2 regions of the Paraburkholderia pallida genome follow, and region 2 is predicted to be linked to the other one. Evidence: riboswitches for the same ligand, from Rfam matches in the RefSeq annotation. Region 2 holds a riboswitch; the other holds the start of a gene.

Region 1 (7,050 bases), on a different contig from region 2:
GCGCACGAGAGCGCGCGAAGCACGGCAAACCGCATGGCGCGAGGCGCGCGTAACAACGCGGCGGCCTCTCACGCGAGAGCTGCGATGTTAACACGAGGCGGCTGCGCGCCGATGCGGCCCCGACGTCATCCACCGACTCGCCCCACTCACACGGCACTGAACCACGGCGGCCCGCCGCATCACGCCTGCGCCCACGCCATCCGTCCCCAGACTTTCGCCACGCCTGGCCCGTGCAACGCGCCAGCCACGCGTGCCACAATGGCAGGCCCCCTTGGCGGGCTCCCGCCACCCGCGGCGACGGCTCGCGCCGCGCCGCCTCATTGCTGGAAAGAGGACGCGCTTCATGACTGCACCGCTGCAAATCGGCCTGATGGGCTATGGCTTCGCCGGCCAGACCTTCCACGCACCCGTGATCGCCCATAGCGGCGCGGCCACGCTTGCCGCCATCGCGACGAGCCAGGCCGAGCGCGCACAGGCCGACTATCCCGATGCCGCGATCGTCCCCGACCTCGACGCCCTGCTCTCGCTCGACGCCATCGAATGCGTGGTGATCGCCACGCCCAACGACACGCACTACGAGCTCGCGCGCCGCACGCTGGAGCGCGGCAAGCACGTGCTGGTCGACAAGCCGGTCACGCTCACCGCCGAGGAAGCAAGCACGCTCGCCGCCATTGCGAAGCAGCGCGGCCTCGTGTTCGCGCCGTTCCACAACCGCCGCTGGGACGGCGATTTCCTCACCGTGCGCGATTTGCTCGCGAACGGCGAGCTCGGCCGCGTCACGCACTACGAATCGCATTTCGACCGCTTCCGTCCGCAGGTGCGCCAGCGCTGGCGCGAGGACGCGACACGCGGCGGCGGCCTGCTCTATGACCTCGGGCCACATCTGATCGACCAGACGCTCGCGCTCTTCGGCGCGCCCGAGTCGGTCACGGCGTTCGTCCACACGCGCCGCGACCACGCCACCGCGCCCGACTACGTGCACCTCGTGCTGCGCTACCCGGGCCACGACGCCGTGCTGCATGCAAGCGCACTGGCCGCGTTCGCGCCGCGCTTCGTCATCCATGGCACGCGCGGCAGCTATCTGAAGAACGGGCTCGATACGCAGGAAGATCAGCTCAAGGCGGGGTTGCGCCCGGGCCAGCCCGGTTTCGGCGACGGCAACGAGCCGGGCCGCCTGCACATGCTGGCTGATGACGGCACGGAAACCGAACTCGAAGTGCCCAACGCCGCCGGCAATTACGCGGATCTCTATCGCGCGCTCGCCGCCGCGATCCGCGATGGCGAGCCTTTCCCGGTGAGCCCGCAGGACGCCGTCGACGTGATGAGGATCATCGAGATCGCCACGCAGAGCGCCGCCGAAGGCCGCACGATCGCGTTCACGCCCACGGCTTGATAACGGACCCGCGCGCAAAACCGCGCGTTGGCGCGGTCGCGGGCGCTTCGCCCGGCGTTCAGCGCCCGCGTGCCGGCACCCCATGCACCTTGCATTTGCCCGACGCAATTGAAAGGTGTGAACAAATCGTTACAAGTGCATGCAGCGCCGCGGTCATCGGGTGGCGCGCGCGGCACGTTTGCCGACATACAACGCAAAAAAACCGAGCAACAACGACTAAAAGCTGCGACCAAAAGGAGAGTCTCAATGACCCGTTTGAACCGTGCCATCCGCTACGCCGCCGTCGGCGCGCTCGTCTCGACGCTCGCCGCTTGCGTGGTCAACCCGCCCCCGCCGCCGCGTCCCGTGGTTGTGAACCCCGGCCCGAATCCGCATGAAGTGGCGGTGGACCGCCTGCACGAGGTCGACGGCCGCATCGACAATCTGAGCCGCCGCATCGACATGCGCGTGAATCAGGGCTACTACCCGCCGCCCCAGGGCGCCGCGTTCCATCACCGCCTCGACACGATCCGCGGCGAAGCGCACGACATGGCGGCCCAGCACGGCGGCGGCATCTCCGGCGACGAGCAGCACGTGCTGAACCAGGAGCTCGACACGGCGGCGCGCGCCATCGGCGAGTAAAGCGGCAACCCCGGCGGCAACCCCGTCGGCAATCCCGGGAGCCACCCCGCCCCCGTTTTTTTCCGCATTGACACACCCGCCAAGCGTCGCGCACAATCGCTGCGCGCGCCGGGAGAGCGCGCCGTTTGTCGCACCCCGCCACCAGGCAGGTGCAACGCGGCGCCGCCGAAGGGGCAACCCACAAACTCTCAGGCAAAAGGACCGTGCGCGCCGGACCTCCGAATCGCTCGCGCGCGCCTGTGCGCCGCGTGTGACTTTCGAGTCCGAAACTCTGGAGAGCGGCAGTAGAACGGCTGGGCAAATGAGCCCCGGGCGTTCAGGCTGCCCACCGAAGGGGCGCGCGCCATCCAGCAGCATTCAACACGGCGCAATCTCTCAGGTATCGAGGACAGAGGGGCCATGCAAGAACCGACCCCAGGCATAGTGCCTGTGGCGTTTCCTGCATGGCCTTTTTCGTTTTCGCGCGATTTTTCGCGACCGCCTGAGGCCCCATGACCGAACTCAAACGCACCCCGCTGAACGACTCGCACCGCGCGCTCAATGCCCGCATGGTCGACTTCGGCGGCTGGGACATGCCCGTCAACTACGGCTCGCAGATCGACGAGCATCGCGCGGTGCGGACCGACGCCGGCATGTTCGACGTCTCGCACATGTGCGTGGTCGACTTCTCGGGCGCGAAGGCGCGCGAGTTCTTCTCCCGCGCGCTCGCCAACAACGTCGCCAAGCTCACGACGCCGGGCAAGGCGCTCTACTCGTGCATGCTGAACCCCGAAGGCGGCGTGATCGACGACCTGATCGTCTACTACTTCGCCGACGACGAATTCCGCACCGTGGTCAACGCGGGCACCGCCGAAAAAGACATCGCCTGGTTCGAGAAGCTCAACGCCGAAGGCGGCTTTGGCCTCACCATCACTCCGCGCCGCGATCTCGCAATCGTCGCCGTGCAGGGTCCGAGCGCGCGCGAAAAGGTCTGGCAAGTCGCGCCCTCCTCGCGCAGCGCCACCGAACTCCTCAAACCCTTTAACGCCGCGAAGATCGAAGCGTCGCCGTTCGGCGAGCTGATGGTCGCGCGCACGGGCTACACCGGCGAAGACGGCTTCGAAATCGTGCTGCCCGCCGCTGCCGTCTGCGAATTCTGGGACGCCCTGCAGCGCCAGGGCGTGAAGCCCTGCGGTCTCGGCGCGCGCGACACGCTGCGCCTCGAAGCGGGCATGAACCTCTACGGCCAGGACATGGACGACAGCGTCTCGCCGCTCGACGCGGGCCTCGCCTGGACCGTCGACATGAAGGAGCCGCGCGAGTTCGTCGGCCGCCCCGTGCTCGAGGCAAACGGCTCGCGCATGGCCTTCGTCGGCCTGATTCTGCAGAAGGAAAACGGCAAGGCCGGCGGCGTGCTGCGCGCGCACCAGAAGGTGCTCACGCCGCACGGTGAAGGCGAAATCACGAGCGGCACGTTCTCGCCGACGATGCAGGAATCGATCGCCTTTGCGCGCGTGCCCCAGGGCGTGCAGCCGGGCGACGTCGTGCAGGTGCAGATCCGTGACAAGGCCCTGCCTGCAAGCGTGGTAAAACTGCCCTTCGTGCGCAACGGCAAGGTGCTCGTCGCCTGATCCGCAAGGATTCGAGCCGCGCACGCCCCCCCTCTTTCAAGTCATAACGAACCACGCACTGGAGCAACCCATGAGCATCCCGGCCGATCTGAAATACACCGAATCGCACGAATGGATCCGCACCGAAGCCGACGGCACGCTGACCATCGGCATCACGGACCACGCACAAGAAGCGCTCGGCGACATCGTCTTCCTCGAGCTGCCTGATGCGGGCCGCGCCGTCGCCGCCGGCGACGCCGTTGCCGTGATCGAGTCGGTCAAGGCCGCCTCGGACATCTACGCACCGGTCGCGGGCGAGATCGTCGAATCGAACACCGCGCTCGTCGACACGCCGGATCAGGTGAACGGCGCGCCGTACGAGTCGTGGCTCTTCAAGATCAAGCCGGCCGCCGACGCCAAGCTCGACGCGCTGATCGACGCCGCCGCCTACGAAAAGGCCATCGGCGCTTAACACGCAGGCGAAGTCGCCTTAACCAGACGGCGCGGCGGCGCGCGCATTGCCCACGCCGCCCGCGCCCGCAGGAAACCCTATGAAGCTCGAACACCCGGATCGTCTGATGAACACGCCGCTCTCGGCCCTTTCGCTCGCCGCACTCGAAGCGCACGACGCCTTCGCCGCCCGCCACATCGGGCCCGACCCGGCCGACCAGCAGGCGATGCTCGACACGCTCGGCTTCGCCTCGCGCGCCGCGCTGATCGACGCGGTCATTCCGGCCGCGATCCGCCGCAAGGACGCGCTGCCGCTCGGCCCCTTCGGCGAGCCGCGCTCGGAAGCCGAAGCGATCGCCGCGCTGCGCGCGCTCGCAGACAAGAACCAGGTGTTCCGCTCCTACATCGGGCAGGGCTACTACGACACGCACACGCCGGCCGTGATCCTGCGCAACGTGCTCGAAAACCCGGCCTGGTACACGGCCTACACACCGTACCAGCCGGAAATCTCGCAGGGCCGCCTCGAAGCCCTGCTCAACTTCCAGCAGATGATCGTCGACCTGACGGGTCTCGCGATCTCAAACGCGTCGCTGCTCGACGAGGCCACCGCCGCCGCCGAAGCGATGACGCTCGTGCAGCGCGTGGGCAAGTCGAAGTCGAACGTGTTCTTCGTCGCCGACGACGTGCTGCCGCAAACGCTCGAAGTCGTGAAGACGCGCGCGAAGCCGATCGGCATCGAGGTGAAGGTCGGCCCCGCCGCTGAAGCCGCCAACGCAGGCGCGTTCGGCGTGCTGCTGCAATATCCGGGCGTGAACGGCGACGTGCGCGACTATCGCGAACTGGCGCAAGCCATCCACGCCGCGGGCGGCGCGGTGATCGCCGCCGCTGACCTGCTTGCGCTCACGATGCTCACGCCGCCGGGCGAATGGGGCGCCGATGTGGCCGTGGGCAACTCGCAGCGCTTCGGCGTGCCGATGGGCTTCGGCGGCCCGCACGCCGCGTACCTCGCGGTGAAGGACGAATTCAAGCGCCAGATGCCGGGCCGTCTCGTCGGCGTGACCGTCGACGCCCAGGGCAACCCGGCACTGCGCCTCGCGCTGCAAACGCGCGAGCAGCACATCCGCCGCGAAAAGGCCACCTCGAACGTCTGCACGGCGCAGGCGCTGCTGGCCATCATGGCGAGCATGTACGCCGTCTATCACGGCCCGCAGGGCCTGAAGCGCATCGCGCAGCGCGTGAACCGCGTGGCCGCGATCCTGGCCGCGGGCGCGAAGCAGCTCGGCTACACGCTCGTGAACGAGTCGTTCTTCGACACGCTCACGTTCGAAGCCGGCGCGCGCACCCAGGCGCTGCATGACGCAGCGCTCGCGCGCGGCATGAACCTGCGCCGCGTGAGCGAGACGCGCGTGGGCGTGTCCGTCGACGAAACCACCACGCGTGGCGATCTGGCCGATCTGCTCGCCGTGTTCGCGCAAGCCGCGTTTGCGAGCGAAGCGCCGTCGGTCGATGCGCTCGACGCCGCCCTCGCTGCGCAGCAAGCGGTGACGTTCCCGGCCGCGCTCGTGCGCGAAAGCGCGTACCTCACGCATCCGATCTTCAACCGCCACCATTCGGAAACGGAAATGCTGCGCTACCTGCGCAGCCTCGCCGACAAGGACCTCGCGCTCGACCGCTCGATGATCCCGCTCGGCTCGTGCACGATGAAGCTCAACGCCACCTCGGAGATGCTGCCGGTCACGTGGCCCGAGTTCGGCGGCATTCACCCGTTCGCGCCCGCCGAGCAGACCGTCGGCTATCGCGAGATGGTCGACCAGCTCGAGCAGATGCTGGTGGCGGCCACGGGCTACGCCGCCGTCTCGCTGCAGCCGAACGCGGGCTCGCAAGGCGAGTACGCGGGCCTGCTCATCATCCACGCCTACCATGAGTCGCGCGGCGAAGGCCACCGCAACGTCTGCCTGATTCCCGCTTCGGCGCACGGCACCAACCCGGCTTCGGCGCAGATGGCCGGCATGCAGGTCGTGGTGGTCGCTTGCGACGCGCAAGGCAACATCGACCTCGTCGACCTCAAGGCCAAGGCCGAGCAGCACGCGGCCAAGCTCGCGGCGATCATGATCACGTATCCCTCGACGCACGGCGTGTTCGAAAGCAACGTGCGCGAAGTTTGCGAGATCGTGCACGCACACGGCGGCCAGGTCTACGTGGATGGCGCCAACATGAACGCGATGGTGGGTCTCGCGGCCCCCGGCCAGTTCGGCGGCGACGTCTCGCACCTGAACCTGCACAAGACCTTCTGCATTCCGCACGGCGGCGGCGGGCCGGGCGTCGGCCCGGTGGCGGTGGGCGCGCACCTCGCGCAGTTCCTGCCGAACCAGCTTTCGTCGGGCTACAAGCGCTCGTCCGATCTGGGCAACGGCATTGGCGCCGTCAGCTCGGCGCCTTACGGCTCGGCCTCGATCCTGCCGATCTCGTGGATGTACATCGCGATGATGGGCGCGGCCAACCTCACCGCCGCCACGGAAACCGCGATCCTCAACGCGAACTACGTCGCGAAGAAGCTGGCGCCCCACTTCCCGGTGCTCTACAGCGGCCCGGGCGGGCTCGTCGCGCACGAGTGCATTCTCGACCTGCGTCCCATCAAGGATTCGAGCGGCATCACCGTGGACGACGTCGCCAAGCGCCTGATGGACTACGGCTTCCACGCGCCCACCATGAGCTTCCCGGTGCCGGGCACGCTGATGGTCGAGCCGACCGAGTCGGAGTCGAAGGACGAGCTCGACCGCTTCGTCGACGCGATGGTTGCAATCCGTGAAGAAATCCGCGCCGTGGAAGACGGCCGCGCGGACAAGGAAGACAACCCGCTGCGTCATGCGCCGCACACGGCGGCGGTCGTGGTCGCGAACGACTGGAAGCACGCGTACTCGCGCGAGCAGGCCGCGTATCCGGTGGCGTCGCTCGTCGCGCAGAAGTACTGGCCGCCGGTCGGCCGCGCCGACAACG
Region 2 (7,050 bases):
TCGACCACGTCGAGCACCTCGCCCTCGCTGCCCGGCACGAACGCGCCGGCGATGAACATGCGTTGCGGCTGCTCGAGAAAGCGCCGCGTTGCTTCACGCACGCCGAACTGCTCCAGATAGTTTCGTACGATGGAATCCAAGCTTGTCTCCTGATCTCGCGCGGCGTCGTGCGCCCACGGCGCGCGCATTAATGTTTCGTGCCGTTGCCTGCGTCGCTGGCCCTGGTCCTCAATGCCTCAATGACTCAATGGCTTAGCGCCGATGCTGGCTGCGAGCGTGAAAGATGACGCCGATCGAATTCAGCAGCAGTTGAGCCGCAAGAATGGGCGTCACGCCCGCCGGATCGTAGGCCGGAGCGACTTCCACGAGGTCCATGCCCACCACGTTGCCGTGGCTGCGGCGCGCGAGCCCCTGGATGATTTCCAGCACTTCGTAGTAGGTGAAGCCGCCATGGCTCGGCGTGCCCGTGCCCGGCGCGATGGACGGATCGAAGCCGTCGATGTCGATCGTGATGTAGTAGGCGCGGCCTTCGGGAATCCGTGCCAGCACGCCCTCCGCGCCGAGCCGGCGCACGTCGCGCACGGAAAGAATGTCGGAGCCCGCCGCTCGCGCGGCGTCATAGTCGCCGCGGTTCGACGACGAAACGTTGCGGATGCCGAGCTGCGTCATGCCGCTGATGTGCTGCATCTCCGAAGCGCGCCGCAGCGGATTGCCGTGTCCGTAACGCACGCCGTGGCGTTCGTCGACGAAATCCAGATGCGCGTCGAAGTGCACGATGTGAATCGGGCCATGGCCCTCGAACGCCTGGATCACCGGGGCGTGAATCGAATGATCGCCGCCGAGCGTCACGGGCATCGCTCCATTCGCGAGAATCTTGCGCACCGCGCTTTCGATGTTGGCGTTGCTCGCCGCCATGTCGGTGTGGACGATGTCGGCGTCGCCCACGTCCACCATGCGCACCTGGTCGCGCGTCAGATAGAGCGCGTCGTCTTCGTGATCGTAGGCTCCCGCGTGGCCGAACGAAAACAGCGTGGACGCTTCGCGGATGCTGCGCGGCCCGAAGCGCGCCCCCGAGCGCCATTGCGTGCCCATGTCGTTGGGCGCGCCGAGGATCGCCACATCGGCGTCGATGCGATCCCAGTCGAGGCAGACCGGCGATTTCGCGAACGTGCAATGGCCCACGAACGGCAAATCCAGCCGCCCGCTTTCGTATGTGTTGCCCGGCATGAGTGTCTCCGTGTGTGATCCGCTGGGTCATCCAGTCAGGAATCGGTGAACGACCCGGTTTTTATCGGGCCGCCGCTTTGAGACACTATGTGGGTATTATTTTTGACCAAAAATCCCGGGGTTCAGATATTCATATCGGAATTTCCGAAGCAAGCGATCATGGAGAACGCGGGCAATGACGCAACTGCAGGACGTGGATCTCAAGCTACTCAGGGTTTTCATGCATGTCGTGCGATGCGGCGGCTTTTCAGCGGCCCAGGCAACGCTGAACGTGAGCCAGTCGACCATCAGCGAGCAGATGACCACGCTCGAGACGCGCCTCGGCCTCAAGCTGTGCGAGCGCGGCCGCGGCGGCTTCCGCCTGACCGAGCACGGCCTCGCAACGTACGAGGCGGCCCAGCGCCTGCAGGTTGCCGTAGAGGCGTTCTGCATGGACACGGACGCGCTGAAGCAGCATATCGCGGGCCGACTCTATCTGGGCATCATCGACAACACGGTGACGGACACCGCTTCGCCGCTGCCGCGGGCCTTGCAGAAGTTCGTTTCGCGCGGCGAAGACGTGCATGTCGACGTCTACATCGGCACGCCGGCGGAGCTCGAGGAGCGCGTGCTCGACGGCAGGCTTCATGTTGCGATCGGGCACTTCCCGATCCACGTGCCGGGCCTCACCTATACCGAGCTCTATCAAGAACCCGATGGGCTCTATTGCGGCAAGGGGAACCCCCTGTTTGCGGGGGCGGGGGAAGGTGGCGTTCAGATCGAAGCCATCGCTGCGAGCCGCATCGCGGCGCGCGGCTACCTGCAGCAGCACGATCTGAAGATGCTCAGCGCGAGCAAGGCCGCCGCGACGGTCGACAACGTCGAAGCGCAGGCGATCCTGATTCTTTCCGGCGCATATATCGGATTCCTGCCCAACCACTATGCGGCGCGCTGGGTGGAACGCGACGACATGCGGCGCATCGGCCCCGAGCAGTTCGGCATGCAGTCACCCTTTTGCGCGGTGACGCGCCGGGCCTCCGCCGTGCCGTCCATCCTGCAGGCGTTCATGATCGACCTGCAGGAGGTCTGGCTGAATGACCGCGCGGGCCGGCACGGAGACGCAACAAAACCCGCGCGCCGCAAGTAGCCGCGGCGCGCCGCGCGCTCAGGCTGCCGCGAGGCGAACGCCCTGAGCCGTGCCGGCCATGCCCTCGATCAGCGCGGCGACGTTCTCCGCCGTTGCGGCCGACAAGGTCCAGCCCAGATGTCCGTGCCCCGTGTTGTAGAACACGCCCGGCATGCGCCCCCTGCCGACCTTCGGCAGCATGCTCGGCAACATGGGCCGCAGGCCCGCCCACGGAATCACGCGCGACGTGTCGACCTGCGGGAACAGACGGCGGGTCCATTCGACCAGCGGCGCGATACGGTCCGCGCGAATGTCGCGGTTGAACCCGTTGATCTCGGCCGTGCCCGCCACGCGGAACCGGTCGGCGCCGAGCCGGCTCGTGACGATCTTCGCGCTCTCGTCGAGCAAGCTGACCCAGGGTGCCGCGCGCTGGCTCTTTTCGTCGTCGAGACCTACGGTGATCGAATAGCCCTTCACCGGATACACGTTCACGTGGTCGCCGAGCATCGACGCGAATGCACGGCTGTTCACGCCCGCACAAACGACGATACGTTCGAATATTTCGTCATGCGAATCGTTCTGCGACAGCGTGGAGAGCGTGAACGTGCCGCCCGGGTCGCGCCGGATCGCGGCGATCTGCGTGTCGTAGTGGAATTCGACGCCATGCCGCACACTCGCCATCGCGAGGCCGCGCGTGAACTTGTGGATGTCGCCGGTCGAATCCGAGGGCGTGAAGAAGCCACCGAAAAACGCGCCCTCCAGGGCCGGCTCGATCTCCCGGATCTCGGCCGGCGTCACGGGCCGGCGATCGAGGCCGCCTTCGGTCAGGACGGCGTTGACCTTCGTGGCCACGTCAAAGCTCTTGCGGTCCTTGTAGATGTGCAGGATGCCGCGCTGCTCGAGGTCGAACTCGATGCCTTCGTTACGGGCCGTTTCGAACAGGTGCTCGCGGGCCGCCATTGCGAGGCGCACCGTTTCGAGCGTGTTGGCCCGATAGTTCGGGATCTGCCGCAGAAATTCGGCCATCCACGAATATTTGTGCCACGCGGGCAGCGGATTCACGAGCAGCGGCGCGTCGCGCGTGAGCATCCAGCGCAGGCCTTTGAAGACGGTGGCGGTGTTGTTCCAGACTTCGGCATTGCACGCCGAAAGCTGACCGCCGTTCGCGAACGACGTCTCCATGGCGCTATAGCGGTGGCGTTCGAACACGGTAACGCGAAAGCCGCGCTTTGCAAGGGCGTAAGCGGTCGTGACGCCGGTGATCCCGGCGCCAATGATGGCGATTCGTGACATGACATGGTCCAGATTAGATTGAGCACTGTCGTTTCCGACAACCGTGCCCCATCTGTCCATGTACCTGAGAGTTTCTTCCCGCGCCGGCATCCAGCACGCCGGGCGGAAATCTCCTTCGGTGGGCGCCTGCGCGCCGCTCTCCAGATGTGTTCTCGCTGCAGGGTCCTTGTGCCTGAGAGTTTCCGGGGCGGTTGCTCCGTCGGCGCCGTCAAATGCTTTCGCAGTGACAGTCTCTCCCGCTGCAGTTCATCGAACAGTGCAAAGATAGCGGGCCATTATTGCCGCTGCAAGCGATTTTTTTTCCTCGCGAAGGATTGCGCGTACGCTTGGCCCTGGCCCTCGTCGCTCACGAAGCGCCGCCCCGCAAGCACAGGTGATACCGGCGCGGCATGAAAGCCGGACCGCGCGGGCGCTGCCTCAAGCCGTCTTGCGCAGGAAGCCTTGCGTGCCGCCGTTGCGGTTCGGTGCGAAGCCGTTCGCGTGCAGCGATTCCTCCACCGTGTCGTAGAACACACCGATCTTGCTGATCTCGCGCGCCTCCTTCGCCGTCGCGATATCGCGGCCGAATTCGCGCGAGATGCGCACGAGTTGCTCGATCTGCTTCACGGTGCTCATCTTTTCGGTGCGCTTCTGGTTCCAGAGGCAGTCTTCCGTGCCGCAACGCACGTGCAGGCCCATCGCAATCCCCATCATGTTCACGGGCAGTACATTGCGCACATTGCTCTCCACCGTGACCACCGCGCCGTCGGGCACCGCGCGGATGAAGTTGCCGAGGCTGTAGATGTTCGGCGTATCCATGCCGCCGGCGATCGCCACCCAGTTCATGACCAGCGGGCCCTTGTAGAAGCCGCGGCGCATCAGCCGCTCCACCGACTCGAAGCTGTTGAGGTTGTAGCACTGGAACGCGCTCTGGATGCCCCTGGCCGTCAGCCGGCGCACGTGCTCCTCGACCCAGCCCGGCTGTGCGGGCACGGTCATTTCCTTGTACGCGTTAAAGAGCGTCGGGTTCTCGCGCGAGGTGCCCTTGAAGTCGGCGTCTTCCGCCTGATCGGTGACATTCATCTGCGAAGTATTGACCGTCACCGTGACCTGGTCCGGCGTGGGTTCGAGCTCGGCCAGCATGTGGCGGGTGTCGTCGGAGAGCCACTTCGCCGCTTGCCCTTCGTTTTCGGGCGCAAACGAGATCGAGCCGCCCACCTGGATGATCATCTCCGGCACCGCCTTGCGCACGCCGGCAATCAGTTCGTTGAACTTCGACAGACGCTTGCTGCCCTTGCCATCGAGTTCGCGCACATGGAGATGCAGCACCGTGGCGCCCGCGTTGTAGCAGTCCACCGCTTTCTGGATCTGCTCATCCATGGTGACCGGAATGTCCTCGGGAAAGTCCGAGGGCAACCAGCCTGGCGCGTAAGGCGCCGCGGTAATGATCAAGGGCTGTTGATTCTCGGGAAAGAGGTGGCCGTCGAGAAAATTCATGCGGGGTCTCCGGGGGGAAAGCGGCTGTCGCATCCGCAGGCGAGCGCGTTGGCGAGTCCAGCGCGCCGCCCGATAGTGATGCGTGCCATTGTCCGGTTTGGGCCCATTCCCCGCTTGATCATGCGCGCCAGTCGATTGACTATCCATGACAGGCGCCGGCAACACCGTCACTGATCGACGCGGCGCGATGCGGGGTGGCGCGCGATGGCGCGCCCGAATATCGGCGCCTCCTCGTCAAGCCTTCAGGACCGCACCGCCCCACTCGCCCGCGTGGCCCGCAACACGTACTCGAGCACCGCGATCACCATGCAGTTGACTACCAGGCACAGCAAGCCAGGATTGAAGCCGCCGAGATCGTAGCGGCCCAGGTAGAACGCGAGCGCCAGGCCATCTCCCGCGAGAATGCCGGCCGTCACCGCGGCGGGCCGGATGCGCATCGAGAACAGCACGGCAATTAGCCCCGGAAAGAATTGCCCGACGCCGTAATAGGTCGTGTTGATGAGCGTGAGCATCAATGTCGGCGTCGCGCTGGTCATGACGATCGACACGGCCAGATAGATCACGATGACGATCTTCGCGGCCGCCTTTTGTTGCGCTCCGCCCACGCCCGGCAGCAAATTGCGGCTGACGATGGGCCCGATGGCGAGGCACATGCCGGTGAGCACCAGCAGCGCGGAGAGCACGGCGGCGGCCGCCACGAGCCCGAGCAGCCATGGCGGCAGAAGGTCGTTGGCCGCCACGAAGAACGCCTCGTTCGCCGAGTTCAGGCTGTAGTGCTGGCTGAGCGCATAGTACGACGCGATCACGAGAAACGGATACATCAGCATATACAGGGGCATGGCGATCTGGCTGCGCCGGATCGTGTTAGCGCTCTTCGCGGTGAAGAACATCTGCGCACCGAATGGCATGGCGAGAAAGCCGAGCGACTGGAACAGAATCGTGCTCATGGCAAAGCGCAGTTGCGTGGAATCCATGCGGTTGCTCACCTGCAGCCCGGCTTCGTGGAACACCGTCGTCACGCCTACACGCTGCGCCACGGCAACCCCGGTGGCAACGATCGCGAGGACCATGAGCGTGTCCTTGAGCACGGCGACGTAGGCCGAGGAGCGGATACCGGCGATCATGATATAGACGAGCGCGAGCGCCGCCGCGATGATGACCAGATGCAGCGTCTCGAACTGCCAGCCCAGCCCGCGTAAGGCGGCAGCAAGCCCAGTGAACTGGAGTTGCGCCATCGGCAACAGGAACAGGATCGACGTGAGCGCGACCACGCGCTCGATCGTGCGGTCCTGAAAGTGGCCCCTGAACAGGTCGGGCAGCGTGATCGCATTGAAGCGCCTGCCCGCCTCCCAGATGCGCGGCCCGAGAAAATAGCCGAGCGGATAGGCAAGCAGAATATAGCCGAGAAACCAGACACCGTAGGTCGGCCCCTTCGCGTAGATGCCGCCCGCGAAGCCCACCATCGTGGCGACGCTGTAGATCTCTCCCGCAGCGAGAAAAAAGACCAGCACGCTGCCGAACTGGCGCGACGCGACGAAAAAATCCTGCACGCTCTGCGTGCCCACGCCGCGACGCGAGAGCAACGCAAGTGCGAACGAAGCCAGCATAAAGCCGGCGAAGACTACGGTTGACATGCGCGTGCTCCCTTGCAATCAGAGATCGTCCTGCGTGGCGTCGGCGGCGTGCTTGTCGAAGCCGTGCCAGCAGACGAAGAGACACGCCGAGGTCAGTACGAACCACAGAAACATCCAGGCGTACACGAGCGGTACGCCCAGCACGTAGACGTCGGCGGAAGCGATCCAGGGCAGCAGCCCCAGCACGCCGGCATAGGGCAATCCAAGCCCGATCAGAACCCTTAGCATCGGCTCACCCCATGCTGCGCACAGCAGCGGCAAGTGGATCGATCGGCGTGAAGACGCCCGCACGCGCCTCGATGGCTTCTCCCGCGG

What was found. Region 2 has a riboswitch for glycine ahead of E1956_RS22635 (D-amino acid dehydrogenase). Riboswitches for the same ligand answer to the same signal wherever they lie in the genome.
Region 1: linked by a shared signal. The riboswitch ahead of gcvT (glycine cleavage system aminomethyltransferase GcvT) and the one ahead of E1956_RS22635 (D-amino acid dehydrogenase) in region 2 are both predicted to bind glycine.

What each region holds. Positions count from the first base shown of each region.
Region 1 covers NZ_CP038148.1:732,866-739,915, reverse strand. Annotated here, with positions in the region: gene E1956_RS03250 (oxidoreductase) at 344-1,393, shown strand; gene E1956_RS03245 (hypothetical protein) at 1,649-2,014, shown strand; glycine riboswitch at 2,114-2,227, shown strand; glycine riboswitch at 2,276-2,416, shown strand; gene gcvT (glycine cleavage system aminomethyltransferase GcvT) at 2,506-3,624, shown strand; gene gcvH (glycine cleavage system protein GcvH) at 3,695-4,075, shown strand; gene gcvP (aminomethyl-transferring glycine dehydrogenase) at 4,155-7,050, shown strand, end outside.
Region 2 covers NZ_CP038149.1:1,673,003-1,680,052, forward strand. Annotated here, with positions in the region: gene E1956_RS22620 (aldehyde dehydrogenase family protein) at 1-140, opposite strand, end outside; gene speB (agmatinase) at 253-1,227, opposite strand; gene E1956_RS22630 (LysR family transcriptional regulator) at 1,403-2,353, shown strand; gene E1956_RS22635 (D-amino acid dehydrogenase) at 2,372-3,625, opposite strand; glycine riboswitch at 3,668-3,779, opposite strand; gene E1956_RS22640 (beta-keto acid cleavage family enzyme) at 4,043-5,101, opposite strand; gene E1956_RS22645 (sodium:solute symporter family protein) at 5,344-6,735, opposite strand; gene E1956_RS22650 (DUF3311 domain-containing protein) at 6,754-6,963, opposite strand; gene E1956_RS22655 (amidase family protein) at 6,968-7,050, opposite strand, start outside.